DNA from 2 places in the Hydrogenophaga sp. UC242_53 genome. Region 1 is predicted to be linked to the other one. Evidence: predicted binding sites of a transcription regulator. Region 1 holds the regulator's gene; the other holds the start of a gene.
The links. The regulator HrcA, encoded in region 1, represses chaperone genes, less so after heat shock. The targets are predictions, from matches to a motif close to TTAGCACTCNNNNNNNNNGAGTGCTAA.
Positions count from the first base shown of each region.

Region 2: the regulator HrcA is predicted to act here: its motif matches at 3,630-3,656, upstream of ACFJI0_RS02200 (co-chaperone GroES).

Region 1 covers NZ_CP170552.1:3,400,247-3,410,041, reverse strand. The annotation lists gene mutY (A/G-specific adenine glycosylase) at 1-981, shown strand, start outside; gene rapZ (RNase adapter RapZ) at 978-1,901, opposite strand; gene recN (DNA repair protein RecN) at 1,919-3,562, opposite strand; gene ACFJI0_RS17180 (NAD kinase) at 3,622-4,539, opposite strand; gene hrcA (heat-inducible transcriptional repressor HrcA) at 4,634-5,653, shown strand; tRNA gene ACFJI0_RS17170 (tRNA-Ile) at 5,675-5,751, shown strand; tRNA gene ACFJI0_RS17165 (tRNA-Arg) at 5,780-5,856, shown strand; gene greB (transcription elongation factor GreB) at 5,918-6,481, shown strand; partial or broken gene ACFJI0_RS17155 (RelA/SpoT family protein) at 6,484-8,734, opposite strand; gene rpoZ (DNA-directed RNA polymerase subunit omega) at 8,872-9,075, opposite strand; gene gmk (guanylate kinase) at 9,104-9,724, opposite strand.
Region 2 covers NZ_CP170552.1:414,215-424,009, forward strand. The annotation lists partial or broken gene ACFJI0_RS02185 (MurR/RpiR family transcriptional regulator) at 1-361, opposite strand, end outside; gene tal (transaldolase) at 431-1,372, shown strand; gene groL (chaperonin GroEL) at 1,561-3,207, opposite strand; gene ACFJI0_RS02200 (co-chaperone GroES) at 3,239-3,532, opposite strand; gene ACFJI0_RS02205 (hypothetical protein) at 4,483-5,211, shown strand; gene ACFJI0_RS02210 (hypothetical protein) at 5,215-5,463, shown strand; gene ACFJI0_RS02215 (hypothetical protein) at 5,579-6,532, opposite strand; gene ACFJI0_RS02220 (hypothetical protein) at 6,529-8,445, opposite strand; gene ACFJI0_RS02225 (metallophosphoesterase family protein) at 8,442-9,704, opposite strand; gene ACFJI0_RS02230 (DNA adenine methylase) at 9,744-9,795, opposite strand, start outside.

The sequences.
Region 1 (9,795 bases):
ACCCGCGATCCCTACCGGGTGTGGCTGTCGGAGGTCATGCTGCAGCAAACCCAGGTCAGCACCGTGCTGTCCTATTACCCCCGTTTCCTGGAGCGTTTCCCGGACGTGCGTGCCTTGGCCGCGGCCTTGCCCGATGACGTGATGGCCTTGTGGAGCGGCCTGGGCTACTACAGCAGGGCGCGCAACCTGCACCGCTGCGCGCAGGCGGTGGTGAAGGACCACCAGGGCGTGTTCCCCGACACGGCCGAGCAACTCGAGACCCTGCCGGGCATCGGTGCCTCCACCGCCGCGGCGATCGCGGCGTTCTGCCACGGCGAGCGCATCTCCATCCTCGATGGCAATGTGCGCCGGGTGTTGTCGCGCCTGCTTGCCTTCGAAGGTGACTTGGCGCAGGCCGGGCCGCAGCGCGAACTCTGGTCGCTCGCCCAGGCCTTGTTGCCGGACGCCCCCACGCGCGAGGACATGACGGCCTACACGCAGGGTTTGATGGACCTGGGCGCGACGGTGTGTCAGCGCACCAAGCCGCTGTGCGGGCGCTGCCCGGTGCAGATGGTGTGCCGCGCGCACGGGACGGATCAGATTTCGCGCTTCCCGGTCAAGACCCGCCGTGTGGCACGCCGTTTCGAGAACTGGTGGCTGTTGCTGGTGCGGGGCACCGGTGCCGATGGGCAACAAGCCTTCTGGCTGGAGCGCCGGCCCGCACCGGGCATCTGGGCCGGGCTGTACTGCCCGCCCGTGTTCGCCGATGAGCCGGCCTTGCAGGCGTCGCTGTCATCCGGGTTTGCCCGGCGGCTGCAGCCGCTCGAGCCGGTGTCGCACAGCCTGACCCACCGGGAGTTGCGCCTGCACCCCTTGCTGCTGGATCTGCGGGAAGGTCAAGGGTCTGACGGTTTGCCCGAAGGCCAATGGGTGCCCGCAGGCGCCTTGATCGACCACGGTCTGCCGACGCCTGTGCGCCAGCTGTTGTCGGCCTTGAGTTAACTCAGCTCGGCCGCCTGGCTCGCCGGCCCGGGCCAGTTGTCGTCTTCGCGGTGGCGCACGCGCGTGAACCAGTCGGGCGCGAAGGTGTCGGCCAGCCGCTCCACCAGGTACACCGAGCGGTGCTGGCCGCCGGTGCAGCCGATCGCCACCGTCACGTAGCTGCGGTGGTCGCGCAGCATCTGTGGCAGCCAGTGGCGCAGGAAGGCGGTGATCTGCTCTTCCATCTGTCCCACCTCGGGCTGGGCCGCGAGGTACGCGGCCACCGGGGCATCGAGCCCGCTCAAGGGTTTGAGTTCGGGTTCGTAGTGCGGGTTGGGCAGCATGCGCACGTCGAACACGAAGTCGGCGTCCATGGGAATGCCGCGCTTGAACGCGAAGGACTCGAACACCAGCGTCAGGGGCGCCTGCGTCGCACCGAGCAGGTCCTTGATCTGGCTGCGCAGGCGCGTGGGACGGATCAGGCTGGTGTCGAGCACGAGCGCCTGCTCTCGCAATTCGGCCAGCAGCTCGCGTTCGTGTTCGATCGCGTCGGTCAGCGCGCGGTGCTGGTCGTGGGCCTGCTTGAGCGAGAGGGGGTGCAGGCGGCGCGTTTCCGAGAAGCGGCGCACCAGCGTGTCGGTGGTGGCGTCCAGGAACACCGTGGTGAGGTGCACCGGCCGGTGGGCGCGGCGCTGCAGCTGGGCCAGGCGTTTGGGCAGGCCCGGCAGCGAGGCGGCACTGCGCACATCCATGGCGATCGCACCCCGGGGTGCCTGGTTGCTCTGCTCCAGTTCGATGAAGGACTCGAGCAATTCGGGTGGCAGGTTGTCCACGCAGTAGAAGCCCACGTCTTCGAGCGCGGTGAGCGCCACCGATTTGCCTGAGCCGGACATGCCGGTGATCAGGACCAGGTGGATCGGGGTGTCGTCAATCGGGTTCATGGCAGCGGCTGCGTTCTTCACACGGCCAGCATTTCGCGGGCATGCGCCAGCGAGATTTCGGACTGTTCGCCACCGCCCAGCATGCGGGCGAGTTCGCGCACGCGCGCGTCGGTGGCGATGGGCTCCACGGTGCTCTGGGTCTGGCGACCCACGGCCTGCTTGCTCACGAGCAGGTGGTGGTCGGCGCAAGCGGCCACCTGGGGCAGGTGGGTCACGGCGAGCACCTGGCGGTCCTTGCCGAGTTGGCGCAGCAACTGGCCCACGGTGTGGGCCACGGCCCCACCGATGCCCGAGTCCACCTCGTCGAAGATCAGCGTGGGCGCCTGGCCCAAGCGGCTGGTGACGACCGAGATCGCCAAAGCGATGCGAGACAGCTCACCGCCCGAAGCCACCTTGCCGACCGGCTTGGGTGTGGCGCCCGCGTGGCCGGCGACGCGGAACTCGACCTGCTCCGCGCCCTGGGCCTGGGGTTCTTCCAGCGGCAGCAAGGCCACTTCGAACACCCCGCCCTGCATGCCCAGCGTCTGCATGGTGGCGGTGACGGCCTTGGACAGCTTGGGGGCGGCCTTCTGCCGTTCCTTGCTGATGGCCTGCAAGGCGGTGCCAAAGGTCTTCCAGTCGGCGCGCTCGGCGCGTTGCAGGGCTTCGATGTCCAGCGCCTGATCCACCTGGGCGAGTTCGGCCTTCCATTGCGCGTGCACCTCGGCCAGCTCTTCCGGGGTGCGGCGGTAGCGCCGCGCCAGCGAGACCCAGAGCGACAGGCGCTGGTCCAGCGCCTCCAGGCTGGCGGGGTCCTGTTCGGTGTGGCGGCTGTACTGGTGCAGGCTGTGCACGGTGTCCTGCACCTGAGCGAGCGCGGCCTCCAGCGCTTCGATGGCGCTGGCGAACTGCGGTTCGATGTGGGCCTGTGCCTGAAGGGCCGAGAGTGCGCGGTGGATCAGGGCGGCGGCGTTGGTATCGTCTTCGTCCAGCGCGTTCGCGGCGACCTGGGCTGCGTCCAGCAAGCCCTGGGCGTTGGCCAGCCGGCTGTGCTGGGTATTGAGCTCTTCCCATTCACCCGGCTGAGGGCTCAGCTTGTCGAGTTCCGCGATCTGCCAGGCAAGGCGTTCGCTTTCCTGCTGCAGCGTGGCCTGTTTTTCGGTGGCGGCTTCCAGCGCCTTGCGGCGTTGGCGCCACTGTGCCCAGGCCCGGGCCGCCGGCGCGGTGTCGATGCCGGCGTAGGCGTCGAGCAGGTCGCGCACCGCATCGGCGCGCGTGAGGCTTTGCCAGGCGTGCTGGCCGTGAATGTCCACCAGGCCATCGGCCAGGGCCTTGAGCTGGGTCACGGTGGCCGCGCTGCCATTGATCCAGGCCCGACTGCGGCCCTCGGTGTCCACGGTGCGGCGCAGCAGCAGGCCGTCTTCGACGGGAAATCCCTGTTCCTCCAGCCACGGCGTGAGCGAAGCGGGGGCATCGAACTCGGCCGCGATGTCGCAGCGCGCCGCACCTTCGCGCACCACGCCACTTTCCGCGCGCGCGCCCAGCGCGAGTTGCAGGGCGTCGATCAGGATGGACTTGCCGGCGCCCGTTTCCCCGGTGAGCACACCAAAGCCGGAGCCGAGCTCCAGTTCGAGGGACTGCACGATGACGAAGTCGCGCAAAACGATGCGTCTGAGGCTCATGGGTGTAAGAGGCGCGGCGTTGATGAAATGGGAGCGCAGCCGCTATTCTGACCGGGCTTTCAGGCCCCTTCGTTCCAGTGCAGCTTTTTGCGCAAGGTGTCGAAGTAGGTCCAGCCCACCGGGTGCAGCAAGCGCAGCGCATGTTCGGAGCGGCGCACCACGATGCGGTCGCCATGCAGCAGGCTGGTGAGCGTCTGCATGTCGAAGTTGGCGCTGGCGTCGCGACCCGAGACGATCTCCACCGCGATCTCGCTGTGCGAAGGAATCACCACCGGCCGGTTGGACAGCGTGTGTGGCGCGATCGGCACCATCACCCAGCCGCCGATGCCGGGGTGGAGCAGGGGGCCACCGGCCGACAGGGCATAGGCGGTAGAGCCGGTGGGCGACGCGATGATGAGGCCGTCGGCGCGCTGGTTCGCCACGAAATGGCCGTCCACCTCCACGCGCAACTCGATCATGCTCGCCACGCCGCCCCGGTTGACCACCACGTCGTTGAGCGCCGTGGCCTCGAACACGCAACGGCCATCGCGCCAGACCGTGGCCGCCATCAGCGCGCGCGCGTCTTCCTCGAACTCGCCGCGCAGCATGGGGCGCAGCTTTTCCTGGTAGCTGTCAAAAGGAATGTCGGTGATGAAGCCCAGCCGACCCTGGTTGATGCCCACCAGTGGCACGCCATAACGCGCGAGCTGGCGCCCGATGCCGAGCATGGTGCCGTCGCCGCCGACCACCAGGGCGAGGTCGCAAGCCTTGCCCATGGCCGGCACGTCGAGCGCCGGATACTGCAGCAAGCCCGTGTTGGCGGCGGTTTCCTTTTCCAGCGAAACGTCGCAGCCTTCGTCGTGCAGGAAGTGCGCGATCTCGTCCACCGCATTGCGCGCACCGGGTGCGTGGTACTTGCCCACAATGACGACATGCGCAAAACGCAGGGGCCGGTTCCATCGGGCGGTCGTGGACCGGGTGTCGGTTGACATGCTCATTCGGAAATTACAACACAGCTTTCCTGTGGCGGAATGGCATAAAACCCTGTGCGTCGGCGGTACCGTCGGGGGCATCCGTCCTTAGAATGAAGCCATGTTGGATGACCGCGCCAAGTTGTTGCTCAAAGCCCTCGTCGAGCGTTACATCGCCGACGGCCAGCCCGTGGGCTCGCGCACGCTCGCCAGGGCCGCCGGCATGGAGCTGTCGCCGGCCACCATCCGCAACGTGATGAGCGATCTCGAGGAGCTTGGGCTGATCGCGAGCCCGCACACCTCGGCCGGCCGCATTCCCACGGCCCGTGGCTACCGGCTGTTTGTGGACACCATGCTCACGGTGCGCCGCGAAAGCCTGCCTACGGTGAGCGACATGGGTGCCCCGGGCATCGAGGCGGGGCAGCCGCATCGTGTCATCAGCAATGCCGCGCAGATGCTGTCCAACCTGTCGCAGTTCGTGGGCGTGGTCATGGCACCCCGGCGCGCCTCGGTGTTCCGCCACATCGAATTCCTCAGCCTGTCCGAACGGCGCGTGCTCGTGATCATCGTGTCGCCCGAGGGCGACGTGCAGAACCGCATCATCCACACGCAGGTCAACTTCACCCAGCCACAACTGCTGGAAGCCGCCAACTTTCTCAATGCCCATTACTCCGGTCTCACCATGGAGGCGGTGCGCGAGCGCCTCAAGACCGAGGTGGACGCCCTGCGCGGCGAGATCGCCGATCTCATGAAGGCGGCGGTCGATATCGGAGCCGAGGCCAGCGAGGCCCAGGACGAGGTGGTGGTGTCGGGCGAACGAAACCTGCTCTCCGTCAGCGAGTTCTCCAGCGACATGGGCAACCTGCGCCGCATGTTCGACCTGTTCGAGCAGAAGACCCAGCTGATCCGTTTGCTCGATGTGTCGGCCCAGGCCGATGGCGTGCGCATCTACATCGGTGGTGAAAGCCAGGTCGTGCCCTACGAAGACCTGTCCGTGGTGACTGCCCCTTATGAGGTGGACGGCCAGGTGGTGGGCACGCTGGGTGTGATCGGCCCCCAGCGCATGTCGTACGAGCGCATGATCCAGATTGTTGATGTCACGGCCAAGCTGGTTGGTAACGCGCTCAGCCACCACAAATAAGCCCCCCTACAATCCTTGGGCGGGCCGTTAGCTCAGTTGGTTAGAGCAGAGGACTCATAATCCTTTGGTCGTTGGTTCAAGTCCAACACGGCCTACCAAAAAAATGCTGCTATAATTCGAGGCTTCGCGGCTGTAGCTCAGTTGGATAGAGTACTTGGCTACGAACCAAGGGGTCGTGGGTTCAATTCCTGCCAGCCGCACCATATGGAAGCCCGCAGCCAAAAGCTGCGGGCTTTTTCATTTTTTGCCTGGGAATCGCCCACCATGAGCAAGGCCTTCACCCGCGAAACCGATTCGGACGATGAAGACGATCTGCCGGCCGCGGCGCCCGTGCCCGGTGGCAAGAACTACATCACCCGCGCCGGCTACGACCGGTTGCGCGCCGAACTGTTCTCGCTGATCGACGACGAACGTCCCAAGATCGTGGACATCGTTCACTGGGCGGCCAGCAATGGCGACCGCTCGGAGAACGGTGACTACCTCTACGGCAAGAAGCGCCTGCGCGAGATTGACCGGCGCATCCGCTTCCTGACCCGCCGGCTCGAGATCGCCGAAGTCGTCGACGCTTCGCTGCACTTTGGTGGCGATCAGGTGTTCTTCGGTGCCACCGTGACCTACGCCGACGACAACGGGCAGGAGACCACCGTGACGATCCGGGGCGTGGACGAAGCCGACAGCGCTCAGGCCCAGGTCAGCTGGATCTCTCCCGTGGCGCGTTCCCTGCTCAAGGCGCGGGTGGGCGATGTGGTGAAGCTCGTGGTGCCTGGCGGCGTGCAGGAGCTCGAAGTGCTGAGCGTGCGGTATCCGGCGCCAGGCGAGGGCGCCTGAAGTCAGGGCTTGTAGCGCTGCGCCTTGATGACCGAGGTGGTGCGTTTGAGGCTGCGCAACACATCGGCCAGGTGCTGGCGGTCGCGCACCGCCACCGAGAAACGGATGTCCGTCGCGGTCTGGGCGGGTTCATCGCCCATGTCCACATGGGTGATGTCGGCTTCGGCCGCTGCGATGCTGGACGCCACGCGCGCGAGCACCCCCTTGCCATTCGTGACGGTCACGATCACCGTGGTGTCGAACGAGCGCACGGGTTCGTCGGCCCACTCGACTTCCAGGAAGCGTTCGCCATCGCGCAAGAGCAGGCGTTTGCCGGTGGGACAGTCGTCCGCGTGCACCACGAGGCCCTCGCCACGACCGAGGTAACCGACGATGCGGTCGCCCGGGATCGGCTTGCAGCAGGGCGCGTACTGCACCGACAGGCCCTCGCTGCCGTCGAGCGTGACCACACCTTGCGAGACCGATTCGTCCCGGCCGCTGGCGTAGCGCTCGGTGCTGATCAGCAGGGCGTCGGGCTTGAGGCCGGTTTCGGCCAGCAGCACGGCCAGCTTCTTGCCCACCATGCTGGCGATGCGCTTGCCCATGCCGATGTCCGACAGCAGCTCCGCGCGCGACTTGTTCCCGGTGAAGCGCAGCAGTTTTTCCCAGGTCGCGTGGTGTGGGCCCACTTCGGACGGCAGGGTCGCGATGCCTTCGGAGCGCAGGGCCTGGCCGAGCATGCGTTCGCCCAGCTCGTGTGACTTCTCCTGTGCCACCGTCTTGAGGTGGTGCCGGATCTTCGAGCGCGCCCGGCCGGTCTTGACGAAGGACAGCCAGGTCGGGTTGGGCTCGGCCTTCTCGGCCGTGACGATCTCGACGACGTCGCCATTCGCCAACTCGGTGCGCAGCGGTCGCTGCTCGCCGTTGATGCGCGCCGACACCGTGTGGTTGCCCACGTCGCTGTGGATGGCGTAGGCGAAGTCCATCACGGTGGCGCCGCGCGGCAGCGCCATGATCTTGCTCTTGGGTGTGAACACATAGACCGCATCGGGGAAGAGGTCGATCTTGATGTGGTCCCAGAACTCCGCCGCATCGCGCGTTTCCTGCTGGATGTCCAGCAAGGACTGCAGCCATTGCGTGCCCAGCCGTTGCGAAGTGTCGCTGTTGGGTTCGCTGGCCTTGTAGAGCCAATGCGCGGCCACCCCCGATTCGGCCACCACGTCCATGGCGTGCGTGCGCAGCTGGAACTCGATGTTGGTGCCGAAGGGGCCGATCAGCGTGGTGTGCAGCGACTGGTAGCCGTTGACCTTGGGAAATGGCCACGTAGTCGCGGAACTTGCCCGGCAGCGGCTTGTAGAGCTGGTGCAGCACGCCCAGCCCGGTGTAACAGTCGGTCAGCTCGGGGACGATGATGCGAAAGCCGTAGATGTCGGTGACCTGCGAGAACGACAGGTGCTTGTTGTCCATCTTGCGGTAGACCGAATACAGCGTCTTCTCCCGACCCATGATGCGCACGCTCATGCCGTGCCGCACGAAGTCTGCTTCCACCTCGCGCTGGACGCGGGCGATCAGGTCGCGGCGGCGGTTGCGCGATTTGTTGAGGGCCTTGGAGAGCACCTCGTAGCGCCAGGGATGCAGGAAACGGAACGCCAAGTCCTGCAGTTCGCGATAGGTGAAGTTCAGGCCCAGCCGGTGCGCGATGGGCGCGTAGATTTCCAGGGTTTCGCTGCTGATGCGCTGCCACTTCGAGCGCGGCATGTCGCCCATGGTGCGCATGTTGTGGGTGCGGTCGGCGAGCTTGATCAGGATGACCCGCACGTCCTTGGCAGTCGCCAGCAGCATCTTGCGGAAAGACTCCGCCTGGTTCTGCTCTCGCGTGTCGAATTCCAGCTTCTCCAGCTTGGTGAGACCGTCCACCAGCTCGGCCACGGGCGCGCCGAAGCGCTCCACCAGTTCTTCCTTAGTCACGCCGCAGTCTTCAATGGCGTCGTGCATCAGCGCCGCCATCAGCGCCTGGGCGTCCAGCTTCCATTCGGCGCACTGGGCGGCCACCGCGATCGGGTGGGTGATGTACGGGTCACCGTTCTTGCGCAACTGGCCCAGGTGGGCCTCGTCGGCGAACCGGTAGGCCTGGCGGATGCTTTCAATGTCGGTCGGACCGAGGTAATCCAACTTGCCCAGCAGCGCGGCAAAGCTCGCCGCAGCGGCGCTCGCGGCCGGATGCGCCTGCTCGGCTGGGGACTGAAGGGTGCCGTTGTCGGCCTCGGTGATCATCCGCATACTTTAGCGCGAGACGATGGATCCCGCTGAGTCCATGCACAGAGTCTGTGCAAGGCACATGAATACGTCCGGAGCAGGGGCGAAAAAAAACACCGCAGCGCGGTGTTTTCTTTCGAAGGACCTGAAAGGCCTCAGAGCGGCACTTTCTTGAGCATTTCCAGGCCCACCTTGCCGTCGGCGATTTCACGCAGGGCGGTCACGCCGGGCTTGTTCTTGCTCTCGATCTTGGGCGCATGGCCCTGGCTCAGCATGCGGGCGCGGTAGGTCGCGGCCAGCACGAGCTGAAAGCGGTTGGGGATCTTTTCCAGACAGTCTTCGACGGTGATGCGTGCCATGGGCGGGCTCCAGGAAATGGGCGGTGAATCAGAGGATGTTGAGCGCTTGGAAGGTATCGCCGCGGGCGATACGCTGAGCGGAAAACTTGAGCCGCTGGGCATGGACGATGGCCTTGAGGTCAAACAAGGCCCGCTCGAACAACTCGTTGATTATAACGAAGTCGAATTCCCTGGCATGGGCCATCTCGGTGGCGGCGTTCTGCAGGCGCAATTCGATCACCTCGGCGGTATCTTCCGCCCGGCGCTCCAGCCGCGAGCGCAATTCCTCCCAGCTTGGCGGCAGGATGAAGATCAGCACAGCGTTGGGAAAGATGCGCTTGACCTGGATAGCCCCCTGGAAATCGATCTCCAGCACCACGTCGGCGCCCTGGTTGATGCGCTGCTCGATGGCGATTTTCGAGGTGCCGTAGCGATTCCCATGCACCATGGCCCACTCCAGGAAGGCCCCCTGGATGACCATCTGGTCGAAGGTTTCCTTGCTTACAAAGTAGTACTCCCGGCCATGCAGCTCCTGGCCCCTGGGCGGGCGCGTGGTGTGCGAGACCGATGGCACGACGCGCGAATCGAGCTCCATCAAGGCCTTGACCAGGCTGGACTTGCCGGCCCCGCTGGGGGCCGCGACGACAAACAGGTTTCCGGGGTATTCCATTACGAGGCAAGAAGTTGGGTTTCGCCGCCGGGCCGCCCCAAGGCGAAACGCGCCCCCTTGGGGGGCAGCGA
Region 2 (9,795 bases), 2.3 Mb from region 1:
CACCGCCTTTTCGATCGCGTGGCTGGAGGCGTCGTTGCGGTACTTCAGGAAGGCCGCCACCGTGTTGTCGATCACCTTGACCAGCACGTCGCTCGTCTTGTCGTCCACGTCCACGCTGCGGTGGATGAACGGCACACCTTCGCTCACCGTGCCGGCGAGCTTGAGCTTGAAGTCCGACAGGCCGTCGTAACCCATGCTGCGGCAGAACCGCACCACCGTGGGTTTGCTCACGTGAGCGCGCTCGGCGAGTTCGGTCACGGGCAGGCTGGCGAAGGTGCGCGGGTCCAGCAGCACGAGCTTGGCCAGCACGTTGCTCGGCAGGCGCCAGCGAGGGCAGGGAGGCTTTGATCCGGTCGAGCATGTTGGGGTTGGTTACATTGAGGGGCGATGCGGTGAAATTTTATTACATCGCCTGGCCGATAATCCGCTGATGAACCAACTTGACGCTCTCAAGCAACTCACCACGGTCGTGGCCGACACGGGCGACTTCAATCAGATTGCAGCCTACGCCCCGCAGGACGCCACGACGAATCCGTCGCTCATCCTGAAGGCGGTCCAGAAGCCCGAGTACGCCCATCTGCTCAAGGACGCTGTCGCGAAGCACGGCGCCCAGGGGTTGGATGAGGTGATGAACCGCTTGCTGGTGGCCTTTGGTGGCGAGATCCTGCGCCTGATCCCGGGCCGGGTCTCGACCGAGGTGGATGCCCGGCTGAGCTTCGACACCGAGGCCACCGTGACCCGCGCGCGCCGCATCATCGAGCTCTACCAGGGTGACGGCGTGCATGTGGACCGTGTGCTGATCAAGATCGCTTCCACCTGGGAAGGCATTCAGGCCGCCGCGCGGCTGGAGCGCGAAGGCATCCACACCAACCTGACGCTGCTGTTCTCGTTCGCCCAGGCGGTGGCCTGTGGCCAGGCCAAGGTGCAGCTGATCTCGCCCTTCGTGGGCCGCATCTACGACTGGTACAAAAAGAGCGCGGGCGCCGGCTGGGACGAGGCCGCAATGGCCGGTGCCAACGACCCGGGCGTGCGTTCGGTGCGCAGCATCTACGAGTTCTACAAGAAGCACGGCATCGCCACCGAGGTGATGGGCGCGAGCTTCCGCAACGTGGGTCAGATCACGGCGCTGGCGGGTTGCGACCTGCTCACCATCAGCCCCGAGCTGCTGGCCCAGCTGGCCGCCAGCGATGCGCCCTTGAGCCGGGCACTGGACGCCAGCGCCGCCCAGTCGTTGGACATCCCCTTCGTGACCCACGACGAAGCCAGCTTCCGCTTCGCCCTGAACGAGGATGCGATGGCGACCGAGAAACTGGCCGAAGGCATCCGGGCGTTCGTGGCGGACACGATCAAGCTCGAAGCCTTGATGAAGTAGCTCGAGCCGAGCCCAAAACAAAAAGCCCCGCGATTTCTCGCGGGGCTTTTTGTTTTGGGCTTTCGTCAGTGTGCAGTGATGCATTCCGACGCAGCCTGAGGTGCCAGGCCAAGGCGCAAGGGCGTAGACAGTGGCAGCGCCACGGCAAGCCCTTGCAACGCCGGCATGGCGTCTCAGGCAAGGAGAGCTTACATGCCCATGCCGCCCATGTCGCCCATGCCACCCATGCCGCCACCCGGCATCGCAGGTGCGTCGTCCTTCGGGGACTCGGCGACCATGGCTTCGGTCGTCAGCATCAGGCTGGACACCGATGCGGCGTTCTGCAGCGCGGTGCGGGTGACCTTCGTCGGGTCCAGAATGCCCATCTCGATCATGTCACCGTAGGTGTCGTTGGCGGCGTTGAAGCCGTAGTTGCCCTTGCCGGCCAGGATGGCGTTGACCACCACCGACGGTTCGCCACCGGCGTTGGCCACGATTTCGCGCAGGGGCGCTTCGATGGCCTTGAGCACCAGCTTGATGCCGGCGTCCTGATCAGCGTTGTCACCCTTGATGGTGCCAGCGGCTTGGCGGGCGCGCAGCAGGGCCACGCCACCACCGGCCACGATGCCTTCTTCCACGGCAGCGCGGGTGGCGTGCAGGGCGTCTTCCACGCGGGCCTTCTTTTCCTTCATCTCGACTTCGGTGGCGGCACCGACCTTGATGACGGCCACGCCGCCGGCCAGCTTGGCCACGCGCTCTTGCAGCTTCTCGCGGTCGTAGTCGCTGGTGGCTTCTTCGATCTGCACGCGCACTTGCTTGACGCGGGCTTCGATGTCAGCGGCAGCGCCGGCACCGTCGATGATGGTGGTGTTTTCCTTGCCGATTTCCACGCGCTTGGCCTGGCCCAGGTCGGCCAGGGTCACCTTCTCGAGCGTCAGGCCCACTTCTTCAGCGATGACCTTGCCGCCGGTCAGGATGGCGATGTCTTCCAGCATGGCCTTGCGGCGGTCGCCGAAGCCAGGGGCCTTCACAGCCACGACCTTCAGGATGCCGCGGATGGTGTTGACCACCAGCGTCGCCAGGGCTTCGCCTTCGACGTCTTCGGCAATGATCAGCAGCGGACGGCCAGCCTTGGCGACTTGCTCCAGCGTGGGCAGCAGGTCACGGATGTTGGAAACCTTCTTGTCGTACAGCAGCACGAAGGGGTTGTCCAGCAGCGCCGATTGCTTCTCGGGGTTGTTGATGAAGTAGGGCGACAGGTAGCCGCGGTCGAACTGCATGCCTTCGACGACGTCGAGTTCGTTCTGCAGCGACTTGCCGTCTTCCACGGTGATCACGCCTTCCTTGCCGACCTTGTCCATGGCATTGGCGATGATCTCGCCGATGCTGGTGTCGCTGTTGGCGGAGATGGAACCGACCTGGGCGATTTCCTTGCTGGTGGTGGTGGCCTTGGAGGCCTTCTTCAGCTCGGCGATCAGGGCTTCCACGGCCTTGTCGATGCCGCGCTTGAGGTCCATCGGGTTCATGCCGGCGGCCACGTACTTCATGCCTTCGCGCACGATGGCCTGGGCCAGCACGGTGGCGGTGGTGGTGCCGTCACCGGCGTTGTCGGACGTCTTGGAAGCAACTTCCTTGACCATCTGCGCGCCCATGTTCTGGAGCTTGTCCTTGAGTTCGATTTCCTTGGCCACGGACACACCGTCCTTGGTCACGGTGGGGGCGCCGAAGGAGCGCTCGAGCACCACGTTGCGGCCCTTGGGGCCCAGGGTGACCTTGACCGCGTTGGCCAGGATGTTCACGCCTTCAACCATGCGTGCGCGGGCTTCGCCGCCGAAAATGACGTCTTTTGCTGCCATGTTGTTTCTCCGGAAAAATTGAGGTGTTCAGTTACTTGGACTCGACGACCGCGAACAGGTCGTCTTCCTTCATGACCAGCAGTTCGTCGCCAGCGACCTTGACGGTCTGGCCGCTGTACTTGCCGAACAGAACGCGGTCACCGACCTTGACGTTCATGGCGGACAGTTCGCCCTTGTCGTTTTTCTTGCCGGGACCGACCGCCAGGACTTCGCCCTGATCGGGCTTTTCGGCGGCGGCGTCGGGGATGACGATGCCGGAGGCGGTCTTGGTTTCGCTGTCAATGCGCTTGACGATCACGCGATCGGCGAGAGGACGAAGGTTCATTGCATCTCCTGGGTATGGAACAGATGGGGTTTGTTCAGAACGGCGGTGCCAGCCCGGACGGGCCAGCGGATACCGCTGATCGACATGGCGTCGGGTGTTAGCACTCAACGCCAGCGAGTGCTAATCATAAGGGCGCCGGAACCCCATTTCAAGATCGAAGGGGTTTATTTCTGATGCGATGGGTCTGCGCACTGCGGAAAGCCACTCATCCTTCGCTTCCGTGCCACTGAACTTTCTCCTCGTCCAAGATTTGCCACATTATGAAATAGTTGGCTCTCGCGGTTGTCACAACTCGCGGAGTCACTCCGAGTTCTTGACCTCAGTCAGCTTAGAAGCGGGTTATTCGCTCTCTTAGCTCAAGAGTGGCGAATTGCTTTATCCAGCGCTGCCCTAGATCCCGACTAAGTGGGGCCGTTTGCCGCGATCTGCCGTGAGGCAACGTGCAGCGTGAGGAGTCGGTCGACGCCGACCGGTGGACTTCGAGTGAGCGCCATCAAGCTGACGTTGGTTCGACTACCGGCACTTTGTTAAGCGGCGGCTATGGAAAGTACGTCCTCAGCCTCGCCTTTAGCGATAGCGTTCGACGAGTCAATTGCTTGGCAGACGAGCACCACCATGGCCCCGATGGTGCCCGGCACGGCAGATGTCGAATGTAAAGTTGGTGGGCGCAAGGGCTGTCCGACTCCCTTGTAACCCCGGATAGCGCAGAGATACCGCGCGATACCCTAGGCGATACGCTTGATACGCGCGATACCGAGTTTTGTTCATAAGTTATTGATCGCAATGCGAAAAATTTCCAAAAAATTAGTGACTCAGATCTGAGTCACTAATTTTTTGACATATCTCACCTGTCTCGCGATGCCGAAAAGGTCGACTGCTCATTGACTGGGCGTTTGCGTTCCTGCCGCAGACATGGAAAATTCAAGGTATCGAACTGCTCCCAGTGCAACATGAAAACCAAGCCCGATAAAGCTCCCGCAGCGGCAGCGCCAGCGCCAGTGCCACTGCCGGCAACAACCCTTGAAACCGCAGTGGACGTCGCGGTGCCGCCGGCCTTGCCCCCAGGCGCACTCAGTGTCGACGGTCTTAGTGCGCTCCTCGCCGCCAAGGTCGAAGCGCCGAACGTCAAGCAGGCTCAGAAAAAAGGTGAGAAGGCCAGGCAGACAAATATCGACTTACGAAAGGTGCACTGGGCTGATGTCAAGGATGAGGATATCTGGCTGCTGAGCAATGAGCACAAACGCTTCGGATTCGCCCAGGTGCCGCGCACGCTGTCCATCGTGATCAACATCATCAACGAGATCGCCAAGAGGAAGTGCGGGAAGGCCGTTCCGGCTGGCAAGACGTACTTTGCCCTGTGGCTTCACCACTATGGTGAAGGCCTCGTGCGGATCGCCAGCGAGGCACAGATCGCATACGAGGCCGGGTACGGGGGTCAGCGCAATGTCTCCACGTTCAGGCAGCACATGGAAGTGCTGAAAGAAATCGGCTTCATCGACTTCCGCAAGGGGGTGAAGGGCCCCATGCACTACGTGCTGCTGCTGAACCCGTACAACGTCATGAAGCGCCTCCGCGAGCAGAAGGATGACACGGGCGAGAAACTGGTTTCCGACGAGCAGTACGCGGCACTGGTTGAGCGCGTGAACGACATTGGCTCACGCAGCGAACTAGGGGAGTGAGCCATGCAGCGCAATGTGATCGAAGAGTTCTACCGCGAGCTGGAGGCCACCAACGAAACGTACGTGCGCAAGCGGCTTCTGACCGGTGGCTACGCGGGCTGGAAGTACAAGCATGCCAAACAGTTTCTTGACGCTAGGGACACAGCACGCGCGGAACAGCGTGCTGTGTGGATGACACGCTGGACCATGCTCGCGGCAATCGGAGGGTTGGGTGCCGTTGTTGTTGCCGTTGTGTCGTTATGGCACAAATGAACTTCCGACGCGCCACGCTGACCTGAGGCCACTTGGCCCACTTCTTGGCGTTAGCGCTTTGACGCGACCTTTACTCGCATGCTAACGCTGCTCGGCCAAGCGCCAAATGCTCCCATCAAACAGCGTCCGTGTCGACTACCGGTTCGATCCGACAGCAGAGTATGACAGCGTGGGGTGAGGGCTGACCTTGGTCCGTGCTGGACGTGTTCTCGCCATCGACGAACCAGACTGCGGCCTCCTCGATGATCATGGCTACCAGTAGAGATAGTGCGAAGAACAATTTCGGCCCGAATGGCAGCAGGATGGGACGAGCAGTGCGTCGGGTCCCACGCACTAGAGACAGGAGCGAGTGGTAAGCATCGACCGGCTCCATCACCCCATACTCCATCTGCTTGTCATTCAACTCCTGCAGCAAGTCCTTGTTCTGCTCCTGCACCTCCTCCAGATACTTCTCTTCAGGAGAGGTCGGTACAAACAGCCAGGTGTCTCCCGGCTCCAAATACTCAGCCGCACCGATAGCTTTGCCCTTCTCATACCCCAACGCCACGATTAGCTCGATTGGGTTGTCCGGCGCTGCAGTCCAGCCCGCAAAATCGTCGTTCACCGGTGCTATGCGGCGGATGGCGGAGGACCATTGAGCAGTTGGCTTCACATAGCGCGCCAAGCTGTAGCCAATTTGAAGGTCCACCGGCCCGCTGCGCGCAAGGCGTTTAATCTCCGAAAAGATGGCGCCCATCTGCTGGCGCGACAGACAAGACACGTCAACAAATATCGACGCGGTGCCGCTGCCGTTGCGCGAGAAGGCACGAATGGCATCACATGTGTCGCGACATGTCAGACGTTCAACCTCGAGGCGCTTTGAGAATCGGGCTTCACCTTGGGCTCCATACCCGACCGCAATCATCCGCGCGTCCAGATCGCCTTCAGCCGTCAGCAGCATCAGAAGATTCCGTCTCCGCCGACCTTCGCCGTCTCCAACGATGATCAATGCGGGCTCGCTGCTGAGCACTGCAGAAGTCGCCTTGCCTTCTATGTTTACCTGCGTGAGGTTTCTGATGGCCAGCTTCAAAACAGCCCGTCCTGCTTCCAAGCCCCGGATTGCTCCGGTGGCGGTTCATCAACTTTCGCTTCTCTCTTCCGATCCACGGGAGGTGGATTGAGGATCGCTGACAAGGACACTGGCTTCGACTTGCGCATCGGCAACTTGAAGATCGGCGCTAGGAGATAAGTCAACCTGAAGCGCTTGCCCCGAAGCGACCGGTATCCACCGACCGTCCCGGGCGATTCAAAGCAGACGATCGCGCCGTGGTTCATCGCGATCCGCAAGGCGTTCTCGACATCATCGTCGACGTCGTTGTCTACGATGAAGGAGAGCGGAGGATCCTCGACAAAGTCGGCGGTGACTAGGCGGTCATGAAAGTAGTCGCCTATCTTTTCCAGCACCTGGAAAACCGATGCGGAAGTCTTGATTGAATGGAACTGCTCACTGGCCAGGGCCTGCAACATCTCAGAGTACCGCTGGCAGTTCCAGAGCACCCCCTCCGTCTGCCGAGGCACTGGCACAGGGAGCTGGCTAAGGTCAGCCTGAGACAGGATGCGTGTGATCAGACCAATAAGCCAACGTGGATTGCCCTCGCTTATCGCCGAGAGAGACTCCCAGCCTGCATAGGTGGCGTTGAATGGCTTCACGCCGCGCTTGCGTCCTTCGGGCCTGCCTCGGTATGCGTTCCGAAACGCAACCAGCGGCGCAACCTTGCGCAGAGTGTTGCCGTTGAAGTCGCTTGGCTGCATCCCCAGTTCCTGTGTGAGGTCGATTTCCTTGCGCTCGAGGAACCTGACGAAGGAAGCATCCTTCTCCGAGAGGGAGACAAAGTGATTTGTGATCTGCTTTGTCGCTGCACGCGTAGCCCGTGCGAACAACCCCAACTGCTCCACCTCTTCACCCTCGTCGACCACAGAGTAGGCTGACGTGCCGAACACGTTGTTAGGGGTTTCACCGCTCAGCCCTGCATAAGACTGACTTCTTGAAAGGAACACGTTTTTGCAGAACTCGCTGGCCTCAGCTTTGTCCGCGTACCAAAGCTCAACCTGTCGGACGTCGTTGAGCTGGCTTGGAGCGGCAACGTCTCGCTGGTAGAGGACATCAGGCCCGCACGGTGCCAGCGCGACCTTTAACAGGAGCTTCTGACCGCCGCTCGCTCGCATAGAAGCCAGTACCGTCTGCTGCAAATGCATCGGCGCCACCTCGAACTCGTCAAGGAGCAGGCACCAACGATGGTCTGACCGGCCATACATGGCGTCAAACGCCTGCAGTCCCTGGGACGTCGCTTCCATCATGTCGAGGCCAAGATAGTCGCAGCTGCGAACAACTGCTTCTCCGACCGCCTCCGGCCCAAGCGATGCGCACAGGTGCGCCTGGCTTTTGATGTCCAGCAGACGGAGGCGCAGTGCTTCTACCAAGCTGGCTGGGGACAGCGAGATCGGCTTGAGGCGCCACAACGCTGCGATTGACTTGATCGCGGCCTCCAGTTCGGTCTGCGTTGGATGTAGTTCGCCATCAACGAGGTTGTTGCCGCGCCGAACGGGGTTCAAAAGAACATGCCGCTCGATCCCGTTGGCAACCGCCAGCAGTACGTGCGTCACGAACGCGGCCTGCGAGAACAGGATGCCAACCCGTTCGTTCTGACCCGAGCGCTGCAGCGACTCAAGCATCGTGCCCCACGCTATGTCAGAGGGAACGTAGACCCCGGTATAGCCGAGCGCGGACTTAACTTCACCCACCTGCGGACCATTCCAGGCCGCCTGTCCCTCTGCGCTCAGCATCTTCAGAAGCGTCGTCTTGCCGCCGCCCCGAGGTCCGACCAGCACCGAGTTCCACGGCCCTGCCAGTAGCGCAAACTTCGTGGATGGCACGAAGGTGCGAGCTACATCTGCAAAGCTCATCGCCTTGGCGTTGAATGGCTCTAGGAAGCCCTGACTCATAAGGCCTTCCTCTCTAGAGTCAGCCAGTGGCCGTCCCTGTCTGCATGGATATTCAGGCTATGCCGACGATCGAGCTGTCTCTTGACGTGGTTGCGCGACTCCGGTGTCAGCAAGCTAGCCTCGGGAACATGCTTGATGACGTCTGACCAGGGCATTGGAAGCTCCTTGAGCTTCGCGATTTCGGCAATGACCCTTCCTGGATCTCGAGCGCCAAATGAGGCCCCGTCGTAGATGCTGTTGCCATCGGAGACCGCGGGCTGCCAGCCCTTCCCCTGCGCCCAGTCCCAAGTACGAAACCGTCCACTGATCCCGCGAGAATCCAGCCTGACAGTGAGCAAATAGAACTGGTTCTGGAAGGTCCCCTCCAGTTCGCTGATGTAGAACGCGAGGCTCGCCGCACCGAAAACGAACGGCACTTCGCCATTGCCCGACGCGAATCCCAGCCGAGCTTCGTGCTTGTGGCCATGGATCACTAGCCAATTGCCATCTTCAGACAACAGACGTAGGAGCTCCTGCCCGTTGTCGATGAAGTCATGAGCGCCTTCACCGTTCTGCGTGTGCGGCTCGGGCGGATGATGCATGATCGCGATGCTGATCCTGCGGTGATCGCATTGCTGCAACGCCAGCTCCAGCTCCGATACCGCTGACTTCGGGAACGTGCCTCGCTCGTGCTCGAACTTATCGTGACCATGTTCGCTGCAGCTGTTGACGATCAACACCTGATATTTCTCGGCTTCAACCAGCACAAGCCCGGCTCCGAAGTACCGCACCCGGTGATCTCGCCCCTTCGCCCCACTGTCGTCGTCCCGAGTCACCGACGGATACGGGGGCTTGAGCACCTTCAGCGGTTCGAATGGTCCCAGGCCAGCCTTTAGATTCGCGACGACATTCTCGTGAATTTTGGCTTCCTGGCTGCGAGAGGTCACATCGTGATTGCCAGTCGCGCACAGTACGTGCTCGCTTTGCAATCGCTTGCCTAGGTCGACCAGGTGCTTCCACCCCGCCGCAAGCGTTACACCGTCATTTTGGAATGCGATATCGCCCGGGCAAAGAACCGCGTCGGCAGTCAACGACTGCGTAGCAACGAGGTCGTTCAGCCCAGCCCAGGGATTTTGCTTTGGACTTTCGCTGGCCAATTCGCCAGTAGGCTTGATCTTCAAGTGTGTTCGTGCACCCGCCGCATGGGCAAAGTGCGGATCGCCTAGAACGGCAAACACCGCCTCCACGACTAGTCCATCATGCCCATCGGCATCCTCCACGAGCGCTCCTTTGGTATTGATTCTGCGCGATACTAATCGCTAATCGCGCTGCCAATCGTAGTTGGAAAGAAGCACCTCGGCAGCGTGACGG